3 regions of the Brevibacillus sp. 1238 genome follow, and region 3 is predicted to be linked to each of the others. Evidence: riboswitches for the same ligand, from Rfam matches in the RefSeq annotation. Region 3 holds a riboswitch; each other region holds the start of a gene.
The links. A riboswitch is a leader RNA that binds a small molecule or an ion and turns the genes downstream of it on or off. The one in region 3 is predicted to bind glycine.
Positions count from the first base shown of each region.

Region 1: it holds a riboswitch for glycine, as region 3 does, so the genes downstream of both, M2298_RS01545 (amino acid permease) here and gcvT (glycine cleavage system aminomethyltransferase GcvT) in region 3, are expected to answer to the same signal.
Region 2: it holds a riboswitch for glycine, as region 3 does, so the genes downstream of both, M2298_RS01615 (iron-sulfur cluster biosynthesis family protein) here and gcvT (glycine cleavage system aminomethyltransferase GcvT) in region 3, are expected to answer to the same signal.

Region 1 covers NZ_JARXWC010000001.1:337,957-348,998, reverse strand. Annotated here, with positions in the region: gene M2298_RS01570 (metal ABC transporter permease) at 1-68, opposite strand, end outside; gene M2298_RS01565 (metal ABC transporter ATP-binding protein) at 68-811, opposite strand; gene M2298_RS01560 (NAD-dependent succinate-semialdehyde dehydrogenase) at 1,106-2,479, opposite strand; gene M2298_RS01555 (hypothetical protein) at 2,545-3,927, opposite strand; gene M2298_RS01550 (iron-containing alcohol dehydrogenase) at 3,942-5,087, opposite strand; glycine riboswitch at 5,493-5,592, shown strand; glycine riboswitch at 5,596-5,654, shown strand; gene M2298_RS01545 (amino acid permease) at 5,993-7,366, shown strand; gene M2298_RS01540 (sigma-54 interaction domain-containing protein) at 7,468-9,069, opposite strand; gene M2298_RS01535 (hypothetical protein) at 9,090-9,428, opposite strand; gene M2298_RS01530 (response regulator) at 9,553-11,042, shown strand, end outside.
Region 2 covers NZ_JARXWC010000001.1:351,573-359,767, forward strand. Annotated here, with positions in the region: gene M2298_RS01580 (YebC/PmpR family DNA-binding transcriptional regulator) at 1-113, shown strand, start outside; gene M2298_RS01585 (ABC transporter substrate-binding protein) at 428-1,378, opposite strand; gene M2298_RS01590 (hypothetical protein) at 1,472-1,624, opposite strand; gene M2298_RS01595 (LysR family transcriptional regulator) at 1,694-2,560, shown strand; gene M2298_RS01600 (YfcC family protein) at 2,725-4,131, shown strand; gene M2298_RS01605 (mandelate racemase/muconate lactonizing enzyme family protein) at 4,163-5,272, shown strand; gene M2298_RS01610 (VOC family protein) at 5,379-5,795, shown strand; glycine riboswitch at 5,985-6,089, shown strand; gene M2298_RS01615 (iron-sulfur cluster biosynthesis family protein) at 6,319-6,657, shown strand; gene lpdA (dihydrolipoyl dehydrogenase) at 6,787-8,195, shown strand, end outside.
Region 3 covers NZ_JARXWC010000002.1:219,482-230,523, forward strand. Annotated here, with positions in the region: gene M2298_RS04855 (stalk domain-containing protein) at 145-2,013, shown strand; gene M2298_RS04860 (shikimate kinase) at 2,010-2,531, shown strand; gene M2298_RS04865 (YqzE family protein) at 2,597-2,758, shown strand; gene M2298_RS04870 (YkuS family protein) at 2,796-3,050, shown strand; gene M2298_RS04875 (hypothetical protein) at 3,148-3,996, opposite strand; gene M2298_RS04880 (YqhG family protein) at 4,106-5,230, opposite strand; gene M2298_RS04885 (DEAD/DEAH box helicase) at 5,273-6,973, opposite strand; glycine riboswitch at 7,194-7,290, shown strand; glycine riboswitch at 7,291-7,407, shown strand; gene gcvT (glycine cleavage system aminomethyltransferase GcvT) at 7,499-8,599, shown strand; gene gcvPA (aminomethyl-transferring glycine dehydrogenase subunit GcvPA) at 8,646-9,998, shown strand; gene gcvPB (aminomethyl-transferring glycine dehydrogenase subunit GcvPB) at 9,991-11,042, shown strand, end outside.

The DNA.
Region 1 (11,042 bases), on a different contig from region 3:
ACCACGACTGATGTAAACAATGCCTTTTGCAAAAAATCATATTGTCCGATCGCTTGTAAAAATTCCATTACGCAGTTACCTCGGCCTTCTCCAGAAATTGCAGCTGATGCGCGTAAGCTTTGGACATGACTTCCCGGTTCAGCACCTCATCGACTGCTCCAAACTTGATCAATTCCTTGTTCAAAAGCAGCAGCTGATCGAAATACGCATTCGCTTTGCTCAAGTCGTGGTGGACGACTACGATCGTTTTGTCCTGAAGCTGAAGCTCCTTCAAAATATGGATGATCGTTTCCTCGCTGGCGACGTCGATTCCGACAAACGGCTCGTCCAGAAGGAGCAATTCCGGTTTTTGCGCCAGTGCCCGGGCCAAAAATACGCGCTGCTGCTGCCCGCCTGACAACTCGCCGATCTGCCGCTTGGCGAAGTCCTCCAGTCCCACTTTTCGCAGGCACTCCATCGCCCACAACTTTTCCTTTTTTTTCGGAAATTTGAATAATCCGACGCTTGGATATGTTCCGATGAGAACCGTATCCATCACCGTGATCGGAAACGTCCAGTCGATTTGGCTTCGCTGCGGCACATAAGCGATTTTCTTGCGCACCTCGCTTACTTCTTTGCCGTAAAACAGGACGTCTCCCTTGTCTTTTCCGATCAACCCCAACATGGCTTTGATCATGGTCGATTTGCCTGCGCCGTTCGGGCCGATGATGCCCACCATGCTGCCCTGCTCAACCGCAAACGATACACCCTGCACGACCTCAACTCCAAAATAGGAAACGTGAAGCTCTCTGACTGACACAGCACTATTCATGAGATTCCCTCCAAAAATAATCAGTCGTTTTATTCTCGCTGTTGCGCTACATCATCCGCTCTGGTTGTCCCGACTCACTTATATATGCTTATACACAAAATTGTAGTTATTAACCAATAATATTCGCCATGGCAAAATAATATGCTTGTGTATAAAAATGTTTCCCTGATGCAAAATTTACTGGAAATCGTTCTCACTGTCAACCCTTAATTTCATTTTCTAGGGAATAAAGAAAAAGCACAGCCCGCATATCACGCGCTGTGCTCTTTGTTTATTCACTTTGCCATCTGTTGGTTACACCAGTTGCAGCGAAATGTATTTGACCTCCAAATATTCTTCGATTCCTTGGTGACTGCCTTCCCGGCCGAGACCGCTTTCCTTCATGCCGCCAAACGGTGCTTGCGCGACAGATGGCCCCCCGTCGTTTACCCCGACAATGCCGTATTCCAGATTTTCCGAGAACATGAATGCCCGCGTCAACGACTGGGTGAAAACGTAAGCCGCCAGTCCGTACGGTGTCGCATTCGCGCGTCTGATGACGTCCGCGTCGTCGGAGTACGTGCTGACAGGAGCAATCGGCCCGAACGTCTCCTCTTGCATGCAGAGCATTTCGTCTGTGACCTCCGAGAGCACAACAGGCTTCAAGAAATAGCCGACCGCACCTTCCAGCTCCGGATTGCCATGCAGCACAGCCCCTTTGGAGATAGCGTCGTCTACCTGCTGCCGGACTTTTTTGACCGCTCTGTCATCGATCAGCGGGCCGATCTCGACATGGTCCTCTGTCCCGACACCTACGCGCAGCGCAGCGACCGCTTCTGTCAGCCTTTGCAAAAATGGTTCTTTCACAGCCTCGTGCACGTAAATCCGGTTGGCGCAAATGCACGTTTGCCCGGCGTTTCGGAATTTGGACTGGATCAAGCCTTTGACAGCCGCTTCGAGATTCGCATCTTCTGCCACGATGAACGGCGCCAAACCGCCCAGCTCCAGAGACAGCTTTTTCACGGTGTCCGCCGCTTTTTTCATCAAGAGCTTGCCCACAGGCGTCGATCCGGTAAACGTCAGCTTTTTCACGCGAGAATCTTCCATCCAGACGTCGACCACTTCTCCCGCCCGCGAAGTAGTGACGATGTTGATCACACCTGCGGGGATGCCAGCCTCCTCGGCGCATTCCGCCAGCAACAGCGCCGTCAACGGCGTCTGTTCCGCTGGCTTGGCTACGGCCGTGCAGCCTGCGGCAAGCGCCGGAGCGAGCTTGCGTGCGATCATTGCCGCCGGAAAGTTCCACGGAGTAACCGCAGCCACGACACCGACAGGCTGCTTCTGGACGATGATCCGTTTGGAGACGGCAGACGACGGGATCGTCTCCCCGTAAATCCGCTTCGCTTCTTCCGCGTACCATTTGATGTAGCTGTTGGCATACTGCACCTCGCCCCGCGCTTCTGCAAGCGGCTTGCCCTGCTCCATCGTCATCACGTAGGCGATTTCATCGAGTCTGGCTTCAATGGCCTGATGCCAGCGCTCCAGAAGAGTGGCCCGCTCGTAAGCCGTCGTTTTCGACCAGCTTGCAAAAGCGGCTTGCGCGGCATCGACTGCCTGCTTCGCTTCTTCCGCACCTGCGTCCGGCACACTGCCAATCGTCGCGAGCGTCGCCGGATTTTGCACGATCATGCGCTTGTCAAGTGTCAGCCATGTTCCGTTCACGTAAATCCCTTTGTTCCACTCTTGTTGTTGTTTCACGCCGCTTTTTCCTCCTGTTCATTGGCTGTAAACAATTTCTCTTTTTCTCCGCGCAACCAATCTTTTCCATATAATAAAACGCACAGCAAAATTCCCGCGCCAAAAGCCATCGCTGCGCCTTTGATCACCAGAATGGCTCCGACGACTCCGGCGATCCCCAAATCGCGCTGGCTGCGCGCCTGCATCACGCCAATTCGCACGCTGACGTAGCCTTGCACGAGCAAGGTCAATGCCACTGCAACACCGAGAATCGGCTGAACGAGGCTGACGATCGGCAACAGCAGCAGACCTGTATTCGTTCCCCAGCGGAAAGAGCCTGCGCCCCCGAAAAAGGAGTTCATCGCCTGCTTGCCTTTTTTGAACCGCTCCACGACCACGACCTGCATCGCTGCCCACATCGGGCCGCACATCGTAATATCTGGTCCGATCAGGCTCATCAGCATGTTGCGTCCGCCAAAAATCATGTGCGCCCGGTCAGGATTGTAGTCGACTTTTTCATCGAGACGCACCTGGTCAGATTCGGATAACAGCGCTTTCGTTTTCAGCACATCGCCAAAGACGACAAGGTAAGTGGCGAACACCGCAGGAAGCGCCGTGATGAAAAAGGACAGCGCCGGCAGCCCCAAGCCGAAAACCGTATACTGCGACCAGAGCGTGGCGAAGTCCGGTTGGCTGAATCCCCACTGAATGTCCGGCCACTTCGCTTCCCCGAAGATCGGCGCTACGAATACCGCCAACAAAATCGCAGGCAAAATCCCCAAATTGCCGAGCAGCGCCCACAGCTTGCCTTTTTGCTTCAATCCTTCAAAATGCTTGGAAAATACGAGATAAAAGCAGAAACCGATACAAATCGCAATCGTGTACGGGAACAGGTCGAACTTCCCGCCTTTTTCAAAAATCGAGGTGATCGCGCCAATCCCCGCGCCGAGGATAATGCCTGATTTGATCGCGTTCGGCACGAAGTTGACTACCCGTTTGGCAAGCCCGGTGACGCCCAAAATAATCGATAGCAGCCCAAGCGTCAACTGGAAGGCAATCAGGGCGTACACCCGATCCGGCCCTTCGGGAAATTGCCCGACAAACAGCACGATCAACGGAATCGCAGGGGTAATCCAGCCCGGAATGACCGGATCGCCCAGCAAGTGGTGCAGCAAATACAAGAAGCCATTTAAAATGACGACAGCCAAGCCGACCTCAAACGGCATGCCAAGGTGATCGGCAAGCAACGTGATGGCGCCGAGATCGACGGCGCACATCAGCAATCCTTGCAAGTAATCAGGCCATTCAAAACGATAATGCACGAACGGCAGGCGAATTTTGAACGGGCCAGCCGGAATATACGGAGTCTCTGCACCATCTTTGCGTTGCTTCCACTTCATGTGATATCCCCCTCTTAGTAAGCTGCGCGATATATATCTTCTATGTCTTTTTTCCGCAAGGTGCGGGGATTGTTTTTCAAAAGCCGGGTCTGCTTCATCGCTTCTTCCGCCATCTCGGCAAGCGCTGTCTCAGGGATGTTGAACTCGCGCAACGACTGGGGAATTTCCACGTAACGGCACAGACGCGTCATCGCTTCGATCGCTTTTTCCGCCGCTTCATCCAGGCTCAGGCCAGTTGTATTTTCTCCGAGCGCCCGGGCGATGTCTCCCAGCTTTTCCAGGCAGGCGATCTTGTTCGTGCGCATCACGTAAGGCAAAAGCAGCGAGTTGCTGACGCCGTGCGCCATGTGGAAGCGTCCGCCGAGCGGGTAAGCCAGGGCATGTACAGCTCCTACCCCTGCATTTCCGAAGGCAAGACCCGCCATCAACGCGGCTGTAATCATGGCTTCGCGCGATTCGATGTTGTCCGGGGCCGCGTACGCTTTTGGCAGGTGAACAGCGATCAGCTTCATCGCGCCAATCGCCAGCGCGTCCGTGACTGGGGAGGCAAACTTGGAAATATAGGCTTCCACTGCATGCACCAACGCATCCACGCCGCTCGCAGCGGTAACACTCGGCGGGCACGTCAGCGTCATCATCGGCGAGACGATAGCGACATCCGGCAGCAAGTAAGGGCTTACAATTCCTTTTTTTACTTGCTCCTTCGTATCGGACAAAATCGAGATATTGGTCACTTCCGAGCCTGTTCCCGCCGTGGTCGGAATCGCGATCAGCGGCAAGCCCGGCTGCTTGACCAGATTCGTGCCAAAATACTGTTCGATGCTGCCCTCATTAGTCGCCATGACCGCAGCCGCTTTCGCAATGTCGATCGCGCTTCCTCCGCCGACCGCAATCAGCCCGTCGTAGCTTCCTGCGCGAATCATGCTGACACACAGGTCGACGATTTCGATTTCCGGCTCCGGATTGACGTCCGGGAAGATGCCTGCCTTCATCGGCAAAAGCTCCTCGACTTGCGCTACCACCCCGGCCTGAATCAAAATATGGTCGGTGACGATCAGCGGACGCTGCACCCCCAGCCGGGCGACTTCCTCTGCAAGCAATGCCAGCGAATCGCGGCCTGTGACCAGCTTGTTCGCAGCAGCAAATGTAGAAATGTTCATGTTGTCACTCTCTCCCTTCTCTGTGCTGCCACTTAAAAGCAACTCCCGTGCCAAAGCCTTAAAATTCGCTGCACTCAACCTCGTTTGCTTCCGGCGAAATGGTAGATTTCCGCTCGCGAAACCACCTTTTCTCACATGTTCGTCACATTTTTCACTCTCGCTTTGCCCGGAACAAAAAGCAACCGTTTTCATCCGATCACCGATCATGTTTCAAATCAAAATACATCATATTGATTTGTTTTCGAATCAAATTGTTGTTGATTCTTGCCATCTCCCTTGTTTGTTGGACTTCAATCGGTCAAAAATGTTTTATGCTTAAAATAGTCTGTTAATTGGCAATTTTCGTTTGACAAGCTATTTGGAATAATTTACTATCAAAAGAACGCATGCGAATATCTATCGCGGATGAATATTGCGGGAGAGACTAAACTTACCGTTTAGCACCGAAGGAGCAAATCCTGACCCCCAGGACAAATCTCTCAGGTAAAAGGACCGCAATGGGACGCATCTCTGGAGAGAGCCATTGGCCACCAAAGGAGTTAAACACTCTCAGGTAAAAGGACAGAGGAAAATAGGAACCAGCCTATTTTTCCCGTTCCTTTTTTTATTGGCGAAAAATAGGATTGCTGCTAGAAATCGCTGCGCTTTCAGGGGAACAGCCACATCCCCACTCGGGCAAACAAGGAGGGAGCAACCGGAAGCAAACAGCAAAAAATAAGGACTCACTGAAAAATGTAAGCGTTTTTTTCGTTGGAAGTAACTTAATGATGTATTTATTCTGTACAGCTATGTTACTATGAGAATTATAAAGAATCATAAACTTTTGTGAAGAAAAAGTCGTCGAGCAAGTAGTTGTCTTTCCAAGTAACTTTGCAGAATCAGACAGAGAGAAAGAGGGGGATCACATGGAACAACAAAAATTGGCGAGAGGTCTGAAAAACAGACACGTTCAACTCATCGCAATCGGTGGAGCCATTGGTACCGGACTATTTCTGGGTGCGGGAAAATCCATTCACCTCGCCGGGCCATCCATTTTGTTTGCGTACCTGATTACTGGGATTATTTGCTTTTTGATCATGCGCTCGCTCGGCGAACTTCTCCTGAGCAACCTGAACTATCATTCCTTCGTCGACTTCGTAAAAGACTACCTCGGAAACATGGCTGCGTTCGTCACAGGCTGGACGTATTGGTTTTGCTGGATTTCGATTGCCATGGCCGATTTGACGGCTGTCGGCTTGTACACACAGTATTGGTTTCCGGGAGTGCCGCAATGGATGCCGGGGTTGATTGCCCTCGTAATTTTACTTTTCATGAACCTGGCAACCGTGAAGCTGTTCGGAGAAATGGAGTTTTGGTTCGCGCTGGTAAAAGTCATCGCGATTCTCGCCTTGATCGTCGTCGGTATCGTCATGATCGTCAAAGGCTTCTCTACCAACTCCGGCGCTTCCAGCTTCACGAACTTGTGGAGCCATGGCGGGATGTTCCCGAACGGAATCAACGGCTTCTTACTTTCGTTCCAGATGGTCGTCTTCGCGTTCGTCGGCATTGAACTGGTCGGGCTGACTGCCGGAGAGACAGAAAATCCTGAGCGCGTCATTCCAAAAGCGATCAACAACATTCCGATCCGCGTCTTGCTGTTCTACGTCGGTGCGCTGATCGTGATTATGAGCATCTACCCATGGAGTGCGATCGTTCCGACAGAAAGCCCGTTCGTGCAAGTGTTTGCCGCAATCGGAATTGCTGCCGCTGCGGGAATCGTCAACTTTGTCGTACTGACCTCCGCCGCTTCGGCATGTAACAGCGCCGTCTTCAGTACAAGCCGAATGGTCTACTCTTTGGGCAGAGAACAAAACGCGCCTGCGGCCATGACCAAGCTCACAACTCGCCAAGTTCCTGCCAATGCCCTGTTCTTCTCTACCGTCGTCATTCTCATCGCCGTTGTATTGAACTACATCATGCCAGAAGGCGTCTTCACGCTGATCACGAGTGTCTCGACGGTTTGCTTCCTGTTCATCTGGGGCATTACGGTCATTTGCCACCTGAAATACCGCAAGACAAGACCAGAGCTGGCAGCGCAAAACAAATTCAAAATGCCGCTCTATCCGTTTGCCAATTACTTGATTCTCGCTTTTCTCGCGTTCATTCTCGTCGTGCTCGCACTTGCTGAAGACACGCGCGTTGCCTTGTTCATCACACCTGTCTGGTTCATCATGCTCGTGGTGATTTACAAGCTGCGCAAAGCGAAAGTCGATCAGGTCAAAATTGCCGAAAACTCGTAAGCGGTAAGCGACACAACCAAAAACCACATTCATGAACGAATGTGGCTGCATGAGTAAAACAAACATCCCGCGATGGCGTCAGGCGCTCGCGGGATGTTTTCCTATTCGTTCAACTCCGGTTCGCTGCCGATGTGCAGCTGCCACTTTTTCATCTTCTGGACGAGCGCACTTTGGCTGATCCCAAGCGCTTCCGCTGCCAATCTCGTCGTCCGGTGCGTCTGGATCGCTTGGCTGATCATGCTGCGCTCCAGTCGTGCCACCGCATCGCGCAACGACGTCGGCTCCGCTTGCGGAAACACCTGTTGCAAAAAGCCGGGCAAATCTCCCACGTCAATCGTGTTGTGAAAAGTCGTGACAACCAGCCGCTCGACCAGGTTCGCCAGCTCCCGGATGTTCCCCGGCCAACTGTAGTTGGTCAGCCACTCGTAGCACTCCAGCGTCATCGTTTTTTGCTCGTTGTACTTTTCGTTGAATTTTTCCAGATAGGACTCAAGCAGCGGGACAATCTCTTCCCGGCGCTGCCGCAGCGGTGGAACCTCGAAAGTGACGATGTTCAGCCGATAGTACAAATCCTCGCGGAACAACCCTTCCCGCACCAGCGTAGCCAAATCCCGATGAGTCGCCGTGATGATCCGCACATCTACATGTCGCACTTGCGTGGAGCCGACGCGCATGAATTTGCTTTCCTCCACGACCTTCAACAGCTTGACTTGCAGCTCCAGCGGCAAATCGCCAATCTCGTCGAGAAAAAGCGTACCGCGATGGGCGCTTTCCAAAATGCCGACCTTGCCTTGCTTGAGCGCTCCCGTAAACGCCCCCGGCTCGTAGCCAAACAGCTCAGCCTCCACCAGATGGCCCGGGATTGCCGCGCAGTTCAACTCCATAAAAATTTCGTTGGCTCGACTGCTCCTGGCGTGGATGTATTTCGCAATCATGCTTTTCCCTACACCCGTCTCGCCCTGCAACAAAATTTTTGCATCTGTCTTGGCGACTTTGTCAGCCAGGCGGAAAAGCGAGCGCGTCGCTGGCCCGAGCACAACATCTTCCAGCCCCATCTGATCGGCAGGAGGCACATCGCTTTGCAGCAGCTTTTGACTATCCAGCTCGTGCTTCAAGCGGATCAGCTCGGTGATGTCCCGGACACTGCTGATGATGTATAAAATCTCGCCTGCGGACGACAGCACAGGCGTCGCGGAAACGATGATTTTGCGGCTGTTGCGTATCGTCTGGATCAACGTCACGGGCCTTCGCGTGCGGATCGTCTCCAGCGAAGCGGACACGGAGATCATGCCTTGCTTGATCAAATCGCCCATATGCTTGCCGATGACCTCTTCTTCGCGAATCCCGGTAATGCGCTGGTACGCCTGGTTGATGAACAAAGTAATGCCTGCTCCGTCTGTAATGTACACGCCGTCATACAGCGCATTGAACACGATTTGGCAGATCGGACTCTCGAAAAAAGCGTGAAGCTGCGCCTGCGAGCTTGCCTGCCGCTTTCGATCCGGCAAGCTCACTTCCGGCACCACGTATTCGACAATCGGCCGCGTCAATTCCCCGCGATGAATCGCATGGGCGATCGCTTCTACCGTCAAATAGCCGATAAATTCGTCTTCTTCACTGTATACTTCCTGCACTTCGTTCCGGTCTGGCGTAAAATGGGCGACGGCTTCCTCGACCGTCATCGTTGGACGCAATGGATGCATGTGCGATTCTCTCCCGGATGTCATGACCTGATCTCGCTCTCTTCAAATGGTTCCAATATTCCTTCGATCTTTATTCCTTGCTTGCGTTTGAGAAAAGCCATAAAAGGAAAATAAGAAATAAGACTGATAACCGCGGCGCCAAAAGTATAGACGATGACAGTGCCTGCCGCATTCGCCAGGCCAGCAAGCAAGCTGTCCCACATGCCGCTTGCTCCTGAATGTCCCTCTGTGGCACGCATCAAAAACAGAAAAAGCAGTTGAACAAGTCCGATCAAGAGACCCAGTGAAAAACCGGCTCCCACACATAGTTTGAGGTAGGAAGATATTTTCAAGTATTTCACTTTCCATACGGTGTACATGACTGTCACCCCTTCCTCTCTATTTTACTAGATGAATCGGGAGCAAGCCGCGCTTTTTCCGGAAGATTTTGAGATTTGTGTTGTAAAATGAAAACAACGTACATCACAGATTGCGAGGTCGTTCATGAAAACTTTTCACGTCAGCCATGCCCGAAAACTGACCATTCTCATCCTCCTGATCATCGTGGTCGCCTTCTCCCTGTCCGGCTACATCATGCGCTCCCAAACCAACCGGATCATGAAAGTCGAGATTGAGAACAAGCTGACCCTGCAAAGCCAGGCTCTGGCCGAACGGATGGACGCTTTCTTTGCGCAAAAAGCGTTGCTGATCAGGCAAATGAGCACCAACCAGGCAATCTTGCGCTACCTGCAAACCGTGCAGACGCGAGAGCATGCCTTCACCAGCCCGCATTACTTGGACGTAGCGACCGCATTGGACGGCATCCAGCGGCTGGACCACAACCTGGGCCTTGTATGGGTTTCCAGCAATGCGGGCAACTTCACGATCGGCAACACCGACACGCTCTCAGGAAAAGACTGGTCGCTCACCAAACGCCCCTGGTATCCAGACGCCGTCCGTTCCAATGACGTCGTTTTTTCCGAGCCGTACGCCGATTATCTCACGAAAAAAATGGTGACCAGCGGCACCATGAAGATTGAGGAAAACGAAAGGCTGCTGGGCTTCGTCGCCATCGATATTTTGCTCGACGACATTCCGCAAATGCTCGGCACGTACCCGATCGGGGAATCGGGCTACGCCATCCTGGTTTCCAAAGACGGAACGATCATGTACCATCCAAATCCCGAGCTTGTCAGCCGGCACAAGCTGACGGAACAACCAGGCGATCTGGCCAAAATCGGACAAAGCATGGTCGCTGGACAAAAAGGATTGCAACTCGTCTCCATCGACGGCAACAACTATTACATCGGCTACTCCCCTGTCTCTTCCACGGGCTGGTCTGTCGCAGCCGTACTGCCTGCCAGCGAAGCGCTCGGACAATTGAACTCTGTACAAGACTTGTCCAGCCTGATTACCAAAGTCTCCATTTTCGTTCTGGTCAGTCTGCTCTCGCTTTTGCTGCACTTCATGTTAAAGGAACAGCGGCGGATTCAGGCCGAACTGCGGGCAGCCAAGGAAGAAGCCGAGGAAGCGAGCAAGGCGAAAACCGACTTTTTGGCGCGGATGAGTCACGAAATCCGCACCCCGCTCAACGGGATCATCGGACTGTCCCAACTGATGCAGAAAACGGTGATGACGGTGATGCAAAAAGATTACTTGGACAAGGTGCTGTCTTCCTCCCAAGTATTGCTCCGCCTCATTAACGAGATTCTCGACTTTTCCAAGATCGAGGCTGGCAAGCTGGAGCTGGAAAAGGCAAGCTTTGACCTCGACGATTTTGTCCGGCGGCTCTCGCACATGCTGAGCATTTACCTCGGGACGAAGCAAATCGAAATCATTCTCGATCTGCCGCCGAAAATGTTGCCCAAACTGATCGGGGATCAGCATCGGCTGGAGCAAGTGTTGCTCAATCTGTGCCACAACGCCATCAAGTTTACCGAGCAAGGATACGTCTCTGTGCGAATCACGCTGGAAAAAGAAGAAGGACGACTGCT
Region 2 (8,195 bases), on a different contig from region 3:
ACGAAGTAACGCTGGACGAAGAGGCGCAAGCCCAGTTTGAAAAAATGATCGATGCGCTGGAAGACCTGGACGATGTGCAACAGGTGTACCATAACGTTGATCTGGGAGAATAAATTTGTCCGTGAAAAAACCTTTGCTGGCAGTTGCTGCGAAGGTTTTTTTTCATGGGCAAAATAAAACCGCCTCCTAAAAGGAGACGGCATATATCGAGCTCGCTAGTTTTGAGGTGTTACCGATCATCACGTGCGACGCATCTACCTCCAGTGTGAAGTTAGAAGCTTATTGCAGTGTTGCGGTTTTCCTTACTCACTAGGTGATCGTGTAAATCATCCATGGCACATCGCCTCCGTTAGGGACTACAGCCTGTTTGAAAACACACCACCGAGCTCGATAAGTATAGTATGGTCCGATTTTGTGCTCTTATACATCATTTCAACATGCGGGCGGAAATCGCGTTCATGAAGGATTGGTTGCTGTAGGCAGTGCCCCCGGCCAAGCCCGGATTGACGGCGTTGACGTAAACCCGTCCGTCTTTGGCCACATGCAGGTTGCTCCATTCGCTTTTTTGCTGCAACTGTTCAAAGGCAGCTTCTGCGCCGGGGTCGCTGCTTTTGTCGACCATGACAAACAAATAATCGGGGTCTGTCTGGGCCAGTTGTTCAAGCGTCAGCGATACAGGCTCTTTTGCCTGTTCTACAACGTCTGGTGTCGCCAGCCCGAGATCGGTGTAGAGCAAATAGTTGTACCGTTCGTTTTTCGGGGAGACGACAAAAGCGCCCTCGTGGAACCAGACAGCCAACACCTTTTTATCCTTCAGCGGGGCAAGCTTTTCCCGCGTATTTTCGATGTTGGTTCTTACCTTGCTCACAATCGCATCCACGTTTGCGTCTTTGCCGCGCACTTCAGCCAAAAGCCGCAGGTTGTCTTCCCAGTGCGCTCCGTTCGAGGAAATAGGGATCACGGACGCTGCCTTTTCCAGCGTGGCGCGCTTTTCCGCAGGCGTCTTGTCAGAGGTCAGGATAGTGTCCGGGTAGAGAGCTTTCAGGTCATCAATCCGCTCGACGATGTCTGCCGGGAGCTTTTGCGTATTTTGCGTAATCGAGGCGTATTCCTGCGGGAACGCGCCGGATTTTTCTACCGTTGCGGCGAACGGCGGTATGCCGAGCAAAAGCGAGTCTTCAAAGCTGCTTCGCGAATCGACAAAGGCGATTTGTTTGGTTCGCGCCGGAATTTTATAGGCAGTGCCCAAATATTGAATGGACCTGGTCGGCTTTGCGTCAGGCGAGCCGTCTGCGGTTTGCCCTCCGGAACCCGCGCCGCATGCGGCAAGCAACAGAAAAACAGCCGTCACAGGGATGGCCAGTAGCTTTTTGTACATCTCTCGTCACTCCGATCGTACATATATGGTCTGTCTATGGCAGGGGAGATCATCACAGTAAATTATAGGGTACCCGAATGAGCCAGGGCTGCTTCATTCCTGAACATTTTCAGACATTCTCCCGTAAGCTTTTTCCGTCACCAAGAGCCATCGCCCCATGACGAAGCAGTATCCGTCAGCGCCAAGCGGCTTTTCGCCCTCCTGCGAGACAGGCTTTTCGGTGCGGTTTTCGTATTGTCTGTTCACAGCAAATGTTCTACGATGGACAAATACAAAACGAAACGAAAGTCTAACTGAGCTTTTGGGGTGATGGGGATGGAGCTGCGCCACTTGAAGACGTTCCACGTCGTTGCGGAATGTTTGAATCTCACCAAGGCTGCGGAAATTTTGCGCTATACGCAACCGACGATCAGCCTGCAAATCCAGGCGCTGGAACAAGACATCGGCCATACCTTGCTGAACCGGGTGGGAAAAAGGACGTTTTTGACGCCGACAGGCAAGCTGTTGAAAAAGCATACAGACAAGCTGTTTCAAAATCTGGACGAGCTGGAACAAGACTTGCGGCGGCTGGAAAAGCCGTACGGCAATTTGACCATCGCGGCGCCCGAGTTTTATTGCAGCTATTACTTGTCGCAACTGCTCAGCATTTACGTGAAGGTGCATCCGCAAGTGCAGATGAAGCTGCTCTGTTACAACAGCAAGGAGACGATCAAGCTGGTGGAGTCGAACCGGGCGGATATCGGGATTGTCGCCGGGAAGTGCAATCGGCCGGGGATTGAGGAAATTTTGATCGATCAGGAAGATTTGGTGCTGGTAGCGAGTCCGCTCCTGGTCAAGTCGCGCAGCGCCGAGGAGCTTTTTGCGGAGCATCCGTTCATTACGTACGATCTGGAAGGCGTTATTCGCGAATGTTTGGAAGAGATCGGCTGCAAACCGCTCTGGACGATCGAATGCGGCAGCGAAGAGGCGATCAAGCGGGCGGTTATGTCCCAGACGGGGATTGCCTTGATCAGCGACGTCATGATTGAAAAAGAAGTGAGGCAGGGAACGCTGCAAGTGCTGCACCGCTTTCCGAAAAGGCTTTTGACTTACTTGATTTATCCGCGCGACCAGCGCGATTACAGCACCGTCAGCAGTTTCGTCGACGTGGTGCTTGATGTGTGGCCGACTTTTCGGGCTTGAATGAAGCCGTGGTATACGACTTTCGGAAGCGATTCCGGGGGTCGTTTTTTTGTGTGGCGAAGTATGGATTTATTTATGGTTATCATTGAACAACCTCATTTTTCATGCCGAATCAAATCGACTACGATAAAAAAACAGAATAATAAAAAAAGGGGGAGTTGGAAGTGCTTCCAAACAGCAAAGAACAAGCAGCAAGACGCAAGAGAGGAATCAACGTTTTCGTGCTGTTGTTTGGCGTGCTGCTCATCGCGACGTTTCTCACCCACGTCGTTCCGGCGGGAGAATACGCCCGCGTGGAAGTGAACGGCAGAAACGTCGTCGATCCACAGTCGTACAAAGCGATTGAACAGACGCCCGTCTCCGTTTTTTCCCTGTTTAGCGCGATCCACACGGGGATGGTGGACGCAGGAGAAATTATTTTCTTTGTTTTGATCATCGGAGGAGCGTTTGGCGTGCTGACTGCGACAGGAGCTGTCGACGCTTTTATCCGCTCGCTGTCCAAAAAGCTCGGGAACAAGGAAAAGTGGCTGATCCCGATCATGATGCTGTTTTTCGCCTTTGCCGGGGCGTTTACCGGAATGGCGGAGGAGACGCTGGCTTACATCCCGATTTTGGTGCCGCTTGCTGTCTCGCTCGGCTTTGATGTCATCACGGGAACCGCGATTGTCCTGGTAGGAGCCTCGATCGGTTTTACGACGGCGATCATGAATCCGTTTACAGTGGGGATTGCCCAAGGAATCGCCCAGCTGCCGATTTTCTCGGGCATTGGCTACCGGATCATCTTGTTCGTGATCATGTATGCCGTATCGGTTGGCTTCATTTACCGCTACGCGATGAAGGTGAAAAAAGATCGCTCGCTCGGATTTTACGGCGAAGGAGTCGCAGCGTTTGAGCAGATTGCACCGACAACTGACCAACCTTTGTCCCAAACGCACAAATGGGTGCTGATCTGCTTCCTGCTTAACTTCGTCGCCTTGATTTACGGCGTCCTGCAATTCCAATGGTACATTACCGAAATTTCTGCCTTGTTCGTCATTTTGGCCATCGTAATTACGCTCATTTCCCGCATGTCTGCCGATCAGTTGATCGAGTCGTTCATGAAAGGGGCGGCGGGGATGCTCACGGGCGCTCTCATCATCGGGTTGTCGCGAGCGACACTGGTCGTGCTTGGCGACGGACACGTCATCGATACGCTGTTGTTCCATGCGTCAGGCATGCTGCACGAAATTCCGCCTGTGCTCAGCGCGGCTGGCATGTACATTTTGCAAGCGTTGATTCACTTCGTCGTACCTTCGGGCAGCGGACAAGCGGCGCTGACCATGCCGATCATGGCGCCATTGGCTGATCTGGTCGGAGTGACGCGGCAAACGGCGGTGCTGTCTTTCTCGCTGGCAGACGGAATCGGCAACATTATTTTCCCGACCTCGGGTTACTTCATGGCAGGGCTGGCGCTTGCGGGCATCCCGTGGATTCGTTGGGCGAAGTGGATTTTGCCATTGATTTTGATGCAGTTCGGGATTGGGCTGGTAGCGGTCATCATCGCCAATTGGATGCACTATGGACCGTTTTAAGAAAAATGTGTGAGCAATGGAGGGTTTCCTGTTGAAAATTGTTGCGATTGAAGTATTTGCGACCGAGCTGCCTTTGGTGCGGCCGTTTATCGTGGCCTACGATGCGTTTCACAAGCTTCCGAGCATCATTGTCAAAATGACGACGGACACGGGGCTTGTCGGTTACGGCGAAGGCATGCCCGACCCGCACGTGACGGGCGAGACATTTTCCAGCACGTACGAGATGCTGGTGAAAGACATTGCGCCGCTCGTCCTCGGGGCTAACCCGTTTGATATTGAAAAAGTTCACCGAATCATGGAGCAGGCTGTCTATTGCGCGCCATCTGCAAAAGCGGCCATCGATATCGCCTGCTACGATCTCATGGGCAAAGCCGCGGGACAGCCTGTCTACAATTTGCTTGGCGGAAAAGCGCACGACTTTTTGACGGTGCCTTATGTTGTGAGCATTTTGCCGCCGGAAGAAATGGCTCGCCAGGCGGCGCAAGCTTTGCAAGACGGATATTCGAGCATCAAGATCAAGGTCGGCGGCGATCCGGCTGTCGATGTCAAACGGATTCGCGCCGTCCGCGAGGCAATTGGCCCGGACGTCCAGCTGCGCGTGGACGCGAACCAGGGCTGGCGCAATGTGGCGACAACGATGCGCGTGTTGAAGCAAGTAGAGGACTGCCAGCTCGACTGGATTGAGCAGCCTGTTTTGGCGGACGATCTGATCGGTTTGGCAGAGGTTCGCCAAAAAACGTTCATTCCGGTCATGGTCGACGAAGGCTTGCACGGCGACAAAGAAATGCGGGAAGTCATCGTCCGCCAGGCAGCCGATTTGATCAACATCAAGCTGATGAAGTGCGGCGGCCTGTATCCGGCGCTCAAGCTGGTCGCGCAGGCAGAGATGGCGGGGATGGGATGTCAGGTTGGCTCGATGGTCGAATCAGCCGTGGCCACCGCCGCCGGGGCGCATCTGTCTTTGGCAAAAGGGATGATCTTTTCCAACGAAATGGTGGGGCCGCTCATGTTCTCCCGCGACTTCGGACAGCTTCGCTACGAGCAGGATCGCTTGCTGCTCGCAGATCGTCCGGGGCTTGGCGTGGAAGTCGATGAGGCTGTTGTGCGCGAGTTGAGTGTTTTTGCGGCGGAGGTTTCTTAGGAGGGGCGAATCAGTTGGCGTAATTAGCAATCCATAAGAAGCATCGTATCCCAAGAGATGGTACGATTTAATCAATCACAACACTTATCGAAAAGAGGGATACGCAATGGCACTGCAATCAAAACAAATTTTTGTCAATTTGCCCGTGAAAGATTTGAACAAGTCGATTGATTTTTTTACAGCGCTGGGCTATGAGTTCAACCCGCAATTTACGGATCAAAATGCCGCTTGCCTGGTGATTGGCGAAAATATTTACGCGATGCTCTTGGTGGAGGAGTTTTTCCAATCGTTCACGAACAAGCCCGTGACGGATACGGCCCAGAGCACCGAGGTCATCGTGGCGCTGTCAGCCGAGAGCCGGGAGCAAGTCGACGAGATCGTAAACAAAGCGCACGAAGCAGGGGCCAAGCCGGCTAAAGACCCGGTAGACCACGGCTTCATGTACAGCTGGAGCTTTATCGATCTGGACGGACATTTGTGGGAATACGTGTACATGGATGAGGCTGCGATTTCGCAACAGTAAAAAATAGGGTGGATCAACAGGCCAAAAGCAGGCGTTACCGCTTTTGGCCTGTTCGCGATGCCAGTCGTCATGGCGGCCCGCCGCAAAACGAATAAGGTTACCTGAATAATAATTTTTTTCAGAATTGACATCGGCAGAAGGAGTGTGATTTACTAATGTCAATGTTAGCCAACAAGTGAATAGCGGCGGATGATGATTGTAGGAGAGACTAAACGACGCGTTTAGCACCGAAGGAGCAAGTCCCATAAAACCCTTGGGATTAATCTCTCAGGTACCAGATACTACAATCGGACGCACCTCTGGAGAGCGCTGCACAAGCCACCCAAGGGGAATACTTCGGAACCGATTGATTGCCGAAGTTAAACTCTCAGGTAAAAAGGACAGAGGAAAGGTAGAGTATTCGTCACTCTATCTTTCCTCTGTCCTTTTTTGCTGAATGAAACGTCGCGTCGAGTTGCACAAAAGCGGGCGCAGACGCTTGCATTTCGGCCAAACGAAACGGATACGAGTGAAAGGTGGCGCGATGGGAAAGGAGCAGGCGATCACGAAAATGGAGCTTACGATCAAGAAAGCGGCTCAAGCAGAGCTGAAAAAACTGAATTTTCCGCAGGATACCGCGCTCAGGATTGACGTGGTGATCTCCGGCGACTGCGGTTGCGGATTTTTTGTCCAGCTCGGAGTAGATGAGTTGCGCAAAAACGACACGCTCGTGTACGAAAACGGGATTCCGGTCTGCATGGATCGGTTGACCAAACGGCATCTCGGGGATGTGCTTACCCTGGACTACGACCCTTTCCTGGGCTTCGCCTTGTCCAGCCCGGAAGAAGCTTTTGCGGATCGGCTCGCTGTTCGTCGCGGTTGACAACGGAAACAGGCAGAACAGCACGAGCAGCAGTTGGCCGACTGCAAGCAGGCGCAGGCGCCTCTTCCTGCGGGGTAAAACCGCGGGAGACGCCTTACACAGAAAAAGAAAAACAGGTGGAGAGAACAAATGACAACGAACGGAACAGTAGAGCAGGTGGATGTCCTCGTGATCGGAGCGGGGCCGGGGGGCTACGTAGCCGCGATCCGGGCGGCTCAGCTCGGCAAGCAGGTCGCGATTGTGGAAAAAGATACGGTCGGCGGCGTATGTTTGAACCGCGGCTGCATTCCTTCCAAGGCGCTGATCTCGGCGGCGCATCAATACGAAGCGATGACGCAATCCGCGAGCATCGGCTTGCAGGCAGCAGAAGTGAGCGTCGATTTCGCCAAGGTCCAGGCATGGAAGCGCAGCGTGGTCGACAAATTGACCGGAGGCGTAAGCTCGCTGCTCAAAGGCAACAAGATCAAAAGAATCAGCGGGGAAGCGCAGCTTGTCGGCGAGCAGCTGGTTGAGGTGAAAAATGGCGACGACTGCATACAGGTGCAATTCCGGCAAGCGATTCTCGCGACAGGCTCGCGTCCGATCGAATTGAAAGCCTTTCCATTCGCGGGCCGCATTCTTTCCTCGACAGAACTGCTGGCGCTTGAAGAATTGCCGAAAAGCTTGCTGGTCATTGGCGGCGGGTATATCGGGATCGAGCTGGGGCAGACATTTGCCAAGCTGGGCACGAAGGTGACGATTTTGGAAGGCTCGGACTCGATCTTGCCCGGCTTTGAAAAAGAACTGTCGCGTCTGGTGGCGAGGAAGCTGAAAAAGCTCGGCGTGGAAGTGCACACCGAAGCGCTGGCCAAAGGGGCGGAACAAACAGCCGAACAGGTCAGCGTCACCTATGCGGAAAAAGGCGAAGAGCGTCAGGCGACCGCTGACTATGTGCTTGTTACGGTTGGCAGACGGCCGAACATCGAGGGGCTGGGATTGGAAAAGCTCGCTGTCAAGCTGACAGAGCGCGGCTTCATCCAGATCGACCAACAGTGCCAAACGAGCATTCCGCACCTGTATGCGATCGGCGATCTGGTGGAAGGCCCGGCTCTTGCCCACAAAGCGTCGTACGAAGGCAAAATCGCGGCGGAAGCCATCGCTGGCAAAGACAGCAAGCTCACCGACAAAAAGATTCCCGCTGTCGTGTTCTCCGATCCGGAGATTGCCAGTGTGGGACTGACCGAGTCGGAAGCCAAAGAGCGCGGACACGAGGTGGCAGTTGGCAAGTTCCCTTATGCCGCGAATGGGCGGGCACTGTCTCTGAACGTCGGGGAAGGCTTCGTGAAGCTCGTGGGCGACAAGGAGACGGGGCTGCTGCTGGGAGCGCAGATTATCGGGCCGGAAGCGTCCAATCTGATCGGCGAGGTTGCCCTGGCGATTGAAAAAGGGCATACGCTGACAGATATTGCCGAGACGATCCACGCCCATCCGAGCCTGGGAGAAATCATCATGGAAGCGGCAGAAGGAGCGCTCGGGCACGGCATTCATCAACTGAACAA
Region 3 (11,042 bases):
TCTCCTGAATTTCTACTCACCCTGCCCGTTATTTGCTACAATGGAACAAAACGGTACGACTGTTTTGTCGACCCGCAAGCGGTCTATCCTATCCATTACGATAAAAAACGCACGCTTGCAGCCGAGCGATTTTTGGGGGCTGTCATGAAGACTTTGCAAAAAACAAGCTTATTAGTATGCATCACCATTCTCGTCATGTTTGGCTCCATCGGGATCATCAGCTACTGGCCGCAGATCTCGGGCTTTTTTCAAACGAGCCAGGCGACCGTGGCAGAGCAGCCGGGGGTCGATCCGTTTTCCTACGATCCGCCGTTGCCTTCCCTTGTGAAAGACTTGCATCCCGTGTATAACATTCAAGCCGAGTTGCATACGTCGGAAGCAAAAATTACCGGAAAAATGACGATCGAATTTGACAATCCGGGAACAGCGGATGTACGCCTCTTCGTCTACGATTATTTGTGGAACAAGCTGGCAGTCAAATCGATTCGCTATAAAGACAAACCGCTTGCCTTTGAGCGGGGGCTGTCGACCGTCAAGCTGGCAAACCCGCTAGGCTCGGAATTGCGTGGAGCTATTGCCATTGAGTTCGAAAATCCGGTTCCGCGGAGAGGAACCAGGTTTGGTGTCAAGGATGACATTTGGACGTTGACGACGTGGTACCCGATGCTCGGTGCCCAAAATCAGCAAGGAAAGTGGTACGATCCGCCGCAACGCGTTGATTTTGGCGATCCGTTTGTCTACCATTACGCCGATTACAACGTGTCCTTTGTCTCGCCAAAAGGCTACAACTGGGTCAGTTCCTGGGGCAGAGGAAATGCGAAAGCGATTGATGGCAGCAAGCAGCAAATTCATTACGAGGGCAAAAAGCTGTTGAATTTCGCCTTGATCGGCAGTCCGCTGTACCAGGTGGAAACCGTTCAGATTACTCCAAACCTGTCTGTTGATATCGCGTCTGTAGACAAAGGAAACATCGAGCGGATCAAGGCGATCGCCGGATCGGTCTTTCCGACGTACACCGACTGGTACGGGCCGCTTCCTTATCCGCATGTTGCCATCGCGGAGACGAGCACGGGGACAACTTATGCGATGGAATACGCCAATCTCGCCGTGTTCAAGCGCGACATGTACCAGCGCAATCTGATTGACCACTGGCTTCCGCATGAGATTGCCCATCTGTGGTGGTATAACAGCGTAGCGACATTGGAAGCGTCTCACGGCTGGCTGGACGAGGGGCTTGTGGAGCTGAGCGTGTACCACTATTTGCAAAATCGGTACGGGGCGCAATCGGCAACGACCTTGCTGGAAGAGTACAGTCATGACGCCCGCCGTTTGCAGGAGCGCTATCCGGACGGCAAGCTGGACAAGCCGTTGCAGAAGTTCGCCACGGAAGAAGAATTTCATTGGACGTGGTACTCCCGAGGTGCCCTTTTGTTCGACCATTTGCGCAAGCAGATCGGGGATGACGCCTACAAGCGTTTTCTCCACCGTGTCCAGCAAAATTACCACGGCAGCGTGATCGGGGCAGAGCATCTGGATCAGGCGCTGGGCCAGACGTTGCAAGGCGAGGCTTCATACTTCGTCACGGCAACGAAAAAATCGAACCGCGAGGGCATGGGAACGGTTCAGCTGGAGCCGTATATTACGACTGTCATCAACAATATGAGCTACTATCCGTCCATTTCGGCGCGGGCAACGGGCGGCACGGTGTATTTCCCGTTGCGCGAGCTGGGGGAAAAGATGGGGCTTGCCATTAGCTGGGACAAGGAAAAACAAATGATCCGCATCACGGGCAACGGCTACGAGGTGTACGTAAAAGAACGCGAGCGTTTTGCCATTCGCGACGGCAAGAAGCTCGATCTCGGCCATCCGCTGATGGAGATCAAGGAGCGGACGATGGTGCCGCTGTCGTTTTTCGCGACGATTCTGGAATTTGATACCCAGTACAATCCCGATGAGAGAACAGTCAAAATACAAACGCGCAGATCGAGTGGAAAGGTGTCGGAAACAAAATGAAAAACCTGATTTTGGTCGGTTTTATGGGAACAGGCAAGACGACCGTTGGCGCTGCGCTGGCCGCTTCTTTGGGGCTTGCGCATACAGACCTGGACACCGCCATCGTGGATAAGGAAGGCCGCTCGATCCCAAAGCTCTTCGAAGAGCGAGGAGAAACTTATTTTCGCGATGTGGAGTCGGCTGAGCTGTCCAGGCTGCTGAATGAAGGGCCGCAAGTGCTGACAACGGGCGGAGGGGTCGTCCTGCGCGAGCAAAATGTAAAAGTCATGCTGGAACGAGGAATCGTCATCGCCCTGCATGCAACCGTAGAAGAACTGATACGACGGCTGAAAAACGACACAGCTCGTCCTTTGCTTGCCACAGGGGTGGCAGAACGGGTGACGGCGCTCATGGCAGAACGCGCAGGAGCGTACGATTTTGCCCCGATTCAGGTGGATACGACCGGAAAAAGCCTGGAAGCAATCGTGGAGGAAATTAAGCAGCGCGTGGTTGAAAGCACAGAAGACGGGAAACAATAAAAAGGACAGCGCTTTTGCCGGTGAACGACGGCGTGCATCTGCGAGTACGAAGGAGGTCACGTGCGATGTCCTTTCAAGAATATTTGAAGTACCTGACGAAATTGTTTGTGCAGTACATGGATACTCCAAAAGACGAACGGCGTCAGCGAAAGGCTCCACGTGAGCCTTGGTCTGCACGCTGGTTTGGGGCAATTCCCATGGCGATCCGGCTGTTGTGGCGCAAATAATCCTACACCATGGTAAGCGGACGGAGGGTGCGTGCGTATGGCGAGAGTAGCGGTAGAAAACTCCCTTTCTCAAATTCGCAAAATGCTGTGCGATAACGGCTACGATGTGGTTGATTTGGGAAACTGGCAGCAAGTGGTCGATGCGATCGTGATCACTGGCCAGGATGTGAACGTTCTTGGCGATCAAAACAAGACGATTACGGGTGCGCCGATAATCAATGCGGAGGGCATGACAGCCGCGGAAGTTTTCCACGCCGTGCATGAACGCCTTTCTCCAACAGATCATCACTGATCGAAAAAATGGCGTCCGACGGCGCAAACAACGAAAAAACAAGCTCTTCTGCACGCTGGCAGGGGAGCTTGTTTTTTTATACATACGAAGCGATATGTCAGCTTTGAGGCGGCCGCACCTGCGGACTGGATACGTAAAATTTGCCGATCTTGTCAGCGTAGACGTAAGGGACAAAGCGCAGTCCTTCATCCCAGACCCCCACATAGGCAGATTGGTCGTTCCACAAATGGAGCGAGCCGACAGCGTAAGGAGCCAGCACCTGGGCGTGGTACAAGGAAACAGTGAGGGTAACCGACGCGTTGTTTTGCTGTTGCCACAGCTCTGACCACGTAACGGCGCTGCCGCGTTGCATTTGGTTGAACCAGCCGATCTGGTCGAACGGGTCTGTCTGCGCCGATTGCAAAGTGCGGGTCTGGGTCAGTTTTTGTCCTGTCTGCACCAGATTTTGCAGCACGGTTGGTTCGTTGGCTGCAAACGAAGCGGGATAAGCTTCGCCTGTTTTGGCGTTCACCATTTGCGCCGAAGACTGGCGGGCAATCAGCCAGTGGGAAGCGAATCCGTCGTAGACTGGCTCAGCGGCAATTTCCCGGGGAGCGAAGGCATCGTCGAACAAAATGTATTCCCCGACGCCGTATTCGAGCAAGACGAATTTTTCCGGGACATTCGATTCGACTGTTTCTCCGACGACGAGATAGCCTACTTGCTTGTCGGCTTTTTTGATGCTGACCAGCCATTGATGCTGGTTCGGGCCGAGCGTCTGTACTTCTGTATCAGCTTTTTGCCACTCTTTGAATTGCGGATCACGGCTTGCGAGCTCTTTCATCCAGGTCTGGATTTGAGCCTGAAACGCTTTTTCCCAGCCGCCTTGCTCCTCGGCATGAACGGGCCAGGAGATCAATACGAAAGACAAGAGGACCCCGAGAAAGGGCAGAAATCGTCTGGTCACAAACATGCACCACCTTTTGCGCTGGCTATCCTATTCCTATTGTAACCAGCTATGACAAAAAGATTTGTTGCAACTTGTCACTCCTCTCACACTACTTCTCGTTGATCTTTTACATGATTCGCCCGTTTGTGGGAAGATGGCGCACCGTTTTTGCGCCAGAAAGCTTTTGAACAGGCGGGTTCGAGTGCAAGTAAAACAGCCCGCCGTTAATGAAGTGAACCTCGATGCGCGGTTCATACTGCCAGCGCAGCTCGTCCATTCGCCGCTGTTTTTCTTCTTCCGGCGTGCTTTTTTTCCACTCTTCCTGATTGATTTCTTCCCGTGGTGTCACCTGAATGCCATTCGCACGTAAAAAGTCGAGGATTCGTCCGCCAGATGAGCGGTATTCGTCAATGGTTTGCGTTGCTTCGACAACAGGCTCCGCGACAGGAGGAGCTTCCGTTTGCGGGAGGGGAACGATGGCTTGCGCTGCTTGCGGCTCCTCGGCTTTTTCCGCTTCTTCGTCGTCCGCATCAGCCTGCTCTGCTTGCGGCTCCCGCTTCGCCAGTTCTTCGTAGTAGGCGGCGAGAATGTCCAGTTCTTCCGCCAAGCGGGCTTTTGCCTCGGCAGCCCACGCTTGGTCTTCCTTGGCGATGACCGCTTCGGCTTCCTGGCGAGCCATCTGGAGCGCATCCTCTACGGAAATTTTCCGATCAAGCGTATAGAAATAGTCCGGGATGGCCGGGGAGAGCGGCAACTGAAACAAGTACGTCGAAAAGTCGTGCACGACCCGCGGCTGGTGCAGGTTGACCCCGAGGTAGAGCATGAGATCGCGCCGCTTGTCGCACAGAAACGACACTTTTAGATTGATGCCCAGCCACGGAACGAGCGGCGTAGAACGGCGTTTGCCCGTGGCGGGGAGCGAAGCGGTATTTTGCTCGTACATGCAGACGAATTGACCGTGCTTTTTCGCCGAGGCAAAAATTTGCTGCATGCGCCCGGCGCCGAGGTGGAGGTGTTCGGCACGCAGCCCGTCCGGCATGCGGTCGGGGTGAAAGGCGAAGGTGAGCACGAGCGGCTGGTACGCCAGATTCATTTTGTCGACCCAGCTCCAGTAAAAAGGCCGGTTGCCGATATCTTTGTCGACCTCGACAGGCAGCTTGACCGTCAAGTAGTCGGGGTGGGATTCGACGATGTGAGCAGAAAAAGTCGCGAGATAGCGCTCTACGAATTGCCTGACCTGGTTGGCTTGCATCAGGGAACCTCTTTTCTTGTTGGCTAGTTGGGGGCATCCAGACTACTGCTCGGCGGCTTCCGAGAGAGCAGGGGCGACGTGCGGCTGGCGGCTTGCGCGAATCGCGTGCCCCATGTTGTCCAGCTTCAAAGCCATTTCGCGCGTGGATGCGGAGTCCATAATAATTTGCGTCAAGTTTTCTTCCAGCGAGGAACTCAGGTTGAGGCGTTCGACGATATCATCGAGTTCGCCGATGACCATTTCAAACAGATCGATTTTTTCGTACAGCAGTTTGAGAATATGTTCTTCAATCGTCCCGACCGTGGACAGATTGTAAATGTGCACATCCCGCTTTTGCCCGAGACGGTGAACGCGGCCGATTCGCTGTTCGACACGCATCGGGTTCCAAGGCATGTCGTAGTTGATCACCTGATTGCAAAATTGCAGGTTGATCCCTTCGCCGCCTGCTTCTGTCGCGATCAGCACTTGTGCGCGGTTTTGAAACAGATCGGTCATCCAGTCTTTTTTGCTGCGCTTGAAGCCGCCGCGAAACGGCACAGAGGTAATTCCGTGGTCATGCAAATATTTTTGCAAGTAATTTTGCGTGGCCCGATATTCGGTGAAAACGATCACTTTGTCGTTGATCTGCTGAATCAGCTCGACCGTTTTGGCGGCCTTGGAATGCGTCTCGATCCGCTTGATCATCTCCACCAGTTCCAGTATTTGCGCCCGCAGCAAAGACTCCTCGCTGGTGCGTTGATGCATGTTGTACAGCGTCATGAAGGAGGCTTCCTTGCTGGAGCAAACCTCGCGCTGGAGCGTGATGAGAGCGAGCGAATTGAACAGCCCGGTTCCCGTCTTGTACTGATCGTGGACAAAGCGCGTGACGCCCTCGTACAGCTTCATCTCCTCCTGCGTCAGCTCGATGGGAATCGACTGCACGCGGCGGCTGGTGAACTGGATGCCGCCGTCGCTTCGCTTGTTGCGAATCATGACCTTTTCGATTTCTTCACGCAATTTTTCGCTGTTTTTCGATTGGCGCTTTCCCTCGACGTAATTGGTGGAAAACGACGTCGAGTGGCCCAGATGCCCCGGTTTGAGCAAATTGATCAGGTTGTACAGCTCGTCCATCTCGTTCTGGATAGGGGTGGCGGTGAGCAGCAAACAGTATTTTTTGCGAATTTCCTTCACGAATTGATAGTTTCGGGTTCGCTTGTTTTTGAGCTTGTGCGCTTCGTCGATAATGAGCATGTCGTAGTCGATATCGAGCACATGGCGGCGATGCGGATCGCGTTTGGCCGTGTCGATGGAGGCGACGACGACTTCGTGCTGACGCCACATGTACTCTTTTTTTTGCGCGACGGCAGGAATGCCGAATTTTTGTTGCAGTTCTTTTGTCCACTGAATGACGAGAGAGGCGGGAACGAGGACGAGAATTTTTTTCGCCAAGCCTCTGACCATGTATTCTTTCATGATCAACCCTGCCTCGATGGTCTTGCCCAATCCGACTTCATCCGCGAGAATCGCGCGGCCGCGCATGTCATTCAGCACGCGTTCCGCCGTCTGGAGCTGATGGGGAAAAGGCGAGAGCAGCGGCAAGTAGTTCAGGCATTGCAAAGAATCGAACTCGCGAACCGCCATCGCTTCTTCTGCTTCCAGCGCCAGCTTGAACAGCTCCCACTTGTCCCATGGACCATCTTCGTGCAGCCGCTCGGTCAGCGGCGATATCCAGCTCGTGTCAAATGAAACAGGAACATTCGGCATATACGTTACTCCTTTACACAGCTCTGCCATAACTTTCATGCGTTTTAATAAAAAACTTAACATTATGGGTAATGTTCATCACTTTGTTAAGTATTTCTTGATCTGACTGTTAATTTGCATATTTTCAACTGTCGACTCTCATGGTAGGATATAGAGGAAGTTCGTTCATTAGTATGGAAATCATAGCAAAAACTTATGTATGACCATCTAACCAACGCGAATGATAGTAGCAGGGAGAGACTGCGTGAACCACTGCAGCGCCGAAGGAGCAAGCCGGTAACGGTGAATCTCTCAGGCAAAAGAACCTCTACTGGACGCAACTCTGGAGAGAGCTCGCATGTCGAGCCACCAAAGGGGAAACTTGCAAGCCCGGTGATCCCCGCCGAGCTTGATTGGCAAGGTAACTCTCAGGTACCAAGGACAGAGGAGGAGAAATGGGCACCTTTCTTTTGGTGTACCCGTTTTTTCGCCTCTGTTTTTTCATGGGGAAAAATGCCGACTATCTGCCTTTAGGAGGTGCCACACATGTCCAATCTGAAAAGAACGCCACTGTTTGATTCCTATGCAAAATACGGCGCCAAAACAATCGACTTCGGCGGTTGGGAGCTGCCTGTACAGTTTTCCAGCATTGGTCAGGAGCATGAAGCTGTTCGCACGAAAGCAGGTTTGTTTGATGTATCCCACATGGGAGAGGTGGACGTAAAAGGCGAGAGCGCGCTCGAATACTTGCAGCGCGTGACAACCAACGACGTTTCCAAGCTGGCAGTGGGACAAGCTCAATACAGCGTGCTTTGCTACCCGGACGGCGGTACGGTCGACGATTTGCTCGTTTACAAATACGCAGACGACCATTACCTGCTTGTCATCAACGCTGGCAATATTGACAAAGACTATGCATGGCTGCAGGAGCACCTGATTCCGGGCGTCACGATCGAAAATATCTCGCCGCAAACGGCGCAGATTGCGATCCAGGGGCCTTTGGCTGAATCGATTTTGCAAAAGCTGACTCAAACGGATCTGTCCCAAATCGGCTTTTTCCGTTTTGAGCGCGATGTAGAGGTTAGCGGTATTCCGGCATTGGTATCCCGTACAGGCTACACGGGCGAAGATGGCTTCGAGATTTACCTGGCTGCGGATCGTGCGGCAGAGCTGTGGGACGCCCTGCTTGAAGCAGGCAAAGAAGACGGTCTGGTTGCTTGCGGACTGGGTGCGCGTGACACGCTGCGCTTTGAAGCCAAGCTGCCACTGTACGGTCAGGAACTGAGCAAGGACATTACACCGATCGAAGCGGGTATCGGTTTCGCGGTGAAGGTAGATAAAGCAGTGCCGTTCATCGGCCAAGAGGTGTTGAAAGCGCAAAAAGAAAACGGCGCGCCTCGCAAGCTGGTAGGGATCGAGATGATCGATCGCGGCATTCCGCGCACGCACTATCCGGTCTATGTCGGAGAAGAGCTGGTAGGAGAAGTGACCACAGGGACACAATCCCCGACCTTGAAGAAAAACGTTGGTCTGGCCCTGGTCAAAAGCGAGCACACGGCGATTGGCACAGAGGTTGAAGTGGAAATTCGCGGAAAACGACTGAAAGCTGTTGTTGTTGCCGCTCCTTTTTATAAACGTGCGAAATAACCAAGCATAAGCCCACAATACATCCTATTTGAGGAGGACAACGTTCGTGAAATACCGCTACCTGCCCCAAACTGATCAGGACAAGCGCGAAATGCTCGAAACTCTGGGCATTTCCAGTGTAGAAGAACTGTTTGCAGACATTCCGGAAGAGGTGCGTTTCAAAGGTGCGCTGAACATTCCAGAAGCTCTGTCCGAGCCTGATCTGGTCAAATACTTCACTCGCCTGGCTAACAAAAACGTCAACTTCAGCACACACGTCAACTTTTTGGGTGCTGGCGTTTATCAGCACTATGCGCCAAGCACAGTCAACCACATGCTGCTCCGCGGAGAATTTTTCACGGCTTATACGCCTTACCAGCCTGAAATCAGCCAAGGCGAGCTGCAAGCAATTTTTGAATTTCAGACAATGGTGTGTGAACTGACAGGAATGGAAGTAGCGAACTCCTCCATGTACGACGGAGCGACTTCCTTGGCAGAAGCGGCTATGATGGCGGCTGGTCACACTGGCAAAAAGCGCGTCATCGTTTCCCGCGCTGTGCATCCGGAAGCGCGCGGCGTTCTGAAAACATACGCGTACGGTCAAGGCGTAGAGCTGGTTGAAGTCGGCATCAACAGCGATGGCGTAACCGACACACAAGCTCTGGAAGCGCTGATTGACGAAAACACAGCGGCTGTGATCGTGCAATATCCTAACTTCTTCGGAAACGTGGAAGACTTGGCAGCAGTTGAGCCGATTGCTCATGGCAAAGGCGCCCTGTTCGTCGTTTCTTCCAACCCGCTTGCACTGGGCGTATTGGAAGCGCCAGGCAAACTGGGCGCTGACATCGTAGTAGGCGACATGCAACCGTTCGGTATCCCGGCATCGTTTGGCGGACCGCACTGCGGATATTTTGCGACGACGAGCAAGCTGATGCGCAAAATGCCAGGACGCATCGTCGGGCAAACGAAAGACGAGAACGGCAAGCGCGGTTTCGTACTGACGCTGCAAGCTCGTGAACAGCATATCCGTCGTGAAAAAGCGACTTCGAACATTTGCTCCAACCAGGCGCTGTTGGCACTGGCGGCTGCGATCACCCTGACTGGACTCGGAAAACAAGGCGTACAGGAAATGGCGATGATGAACCTGCAAAAGGCGCATTACGCGAAGCAAGCCCTGCAAGCCAAAGGGCTGGAAGTCGTCTTTACTTCCCCGTTCTTCAACGAGTTCGTGGTCAAGCTGTCCAAGCCAGTAGCAGAAGCCAACAAGCAACTGCTCCAGGCAGGAATCATCGGCGGCTACGATCTGGGGCTGGATTACCCAGAATTTGCAGGCCACACCTTGCTCGCAGTAACCGAGCTTCGGACCAAGGAAGAAATCGACACATTGGCGGCTGAATTGGAGGCGATCACACGTGCGTAACGACCAGGAGAAAGCACTGATTTTTGAAATGAGCAAACCGGGCCGTGTGGGCTACAATCTGCCGGCATTGGATGTACCGGAAGTAGAGGTCGCAAGCCTTTTGCCAAAGCACCTCATTCGTGAAACCCCTGCTGAATTGCCAGAGGTATCCGAGCTGCAACTCGTTCGCCACTACACCGAGTTGTCCCGTCGCAACCACGGGGTAGACAACGGCTTCTACCCGCTCGGTTCTTGCACGATGAAATACAATCCGAAAATCAACGAAGACGTGGCTCGCTATGCCGGCTTCGCGCAAACTCACCCGTACCAGCCGGAAGAAACTGTACAAGGCGCACTGGAGCTTTTGTACAACCTGCAAGAAGAACTGGCTGAAATCACCGGAATGGACGCCGTTACCCTGCAACCGGCTGCCGGAGCGGCAGGCGAGTGGACGGGTCTGATGATGATCCGCGCTTACCATGAAAGCCGTGGAGAAGCTCACCGTACAAAAGTAATCGTGCCGAACTCCGCGCACGGTACAAACCCGGCGTCTGCGGCTGTAGCAGGTCTGGATACCGTTACGATTGCTTCTGACGAGCGCGGTCTGGTAGACATTCAAGCTCTGCGCGATGCGGTTGGCTCTGACACGGCAGCGCTCATGCTGACCAACCCGAACACACTCGGTCTGTTCGAGGAAGACATCGTCGAGATGGCGAAAATCGTCCACGAAGCAGGCGGCTTGCTGTACTACGATGGAGCCAATGCGAATGCGATCCTCGGCATTGCCCGTCCAGGCGACATGGGCTTTGACGTCGTGCATCTCAACTTGCACAAAACATTTACCGGACCACACGGCGGCGGCGGCCCAGGTGCTGGACCAGTCGGCGTGAAAAAGGTTCTCGAACCATTTTTGCCAACGCCAATCGTGGCGAAAAAAGAAGACGGCAGCTTCTACTGGGACAGCAACCGTCCGGAATCGATCGGCCGCGTAAAAGGCTACAACGGAAACTTCGGCATTCTCGTTCGCGCTTACAGCTACATCCGCACGATGGGTCCAGAAGGTTT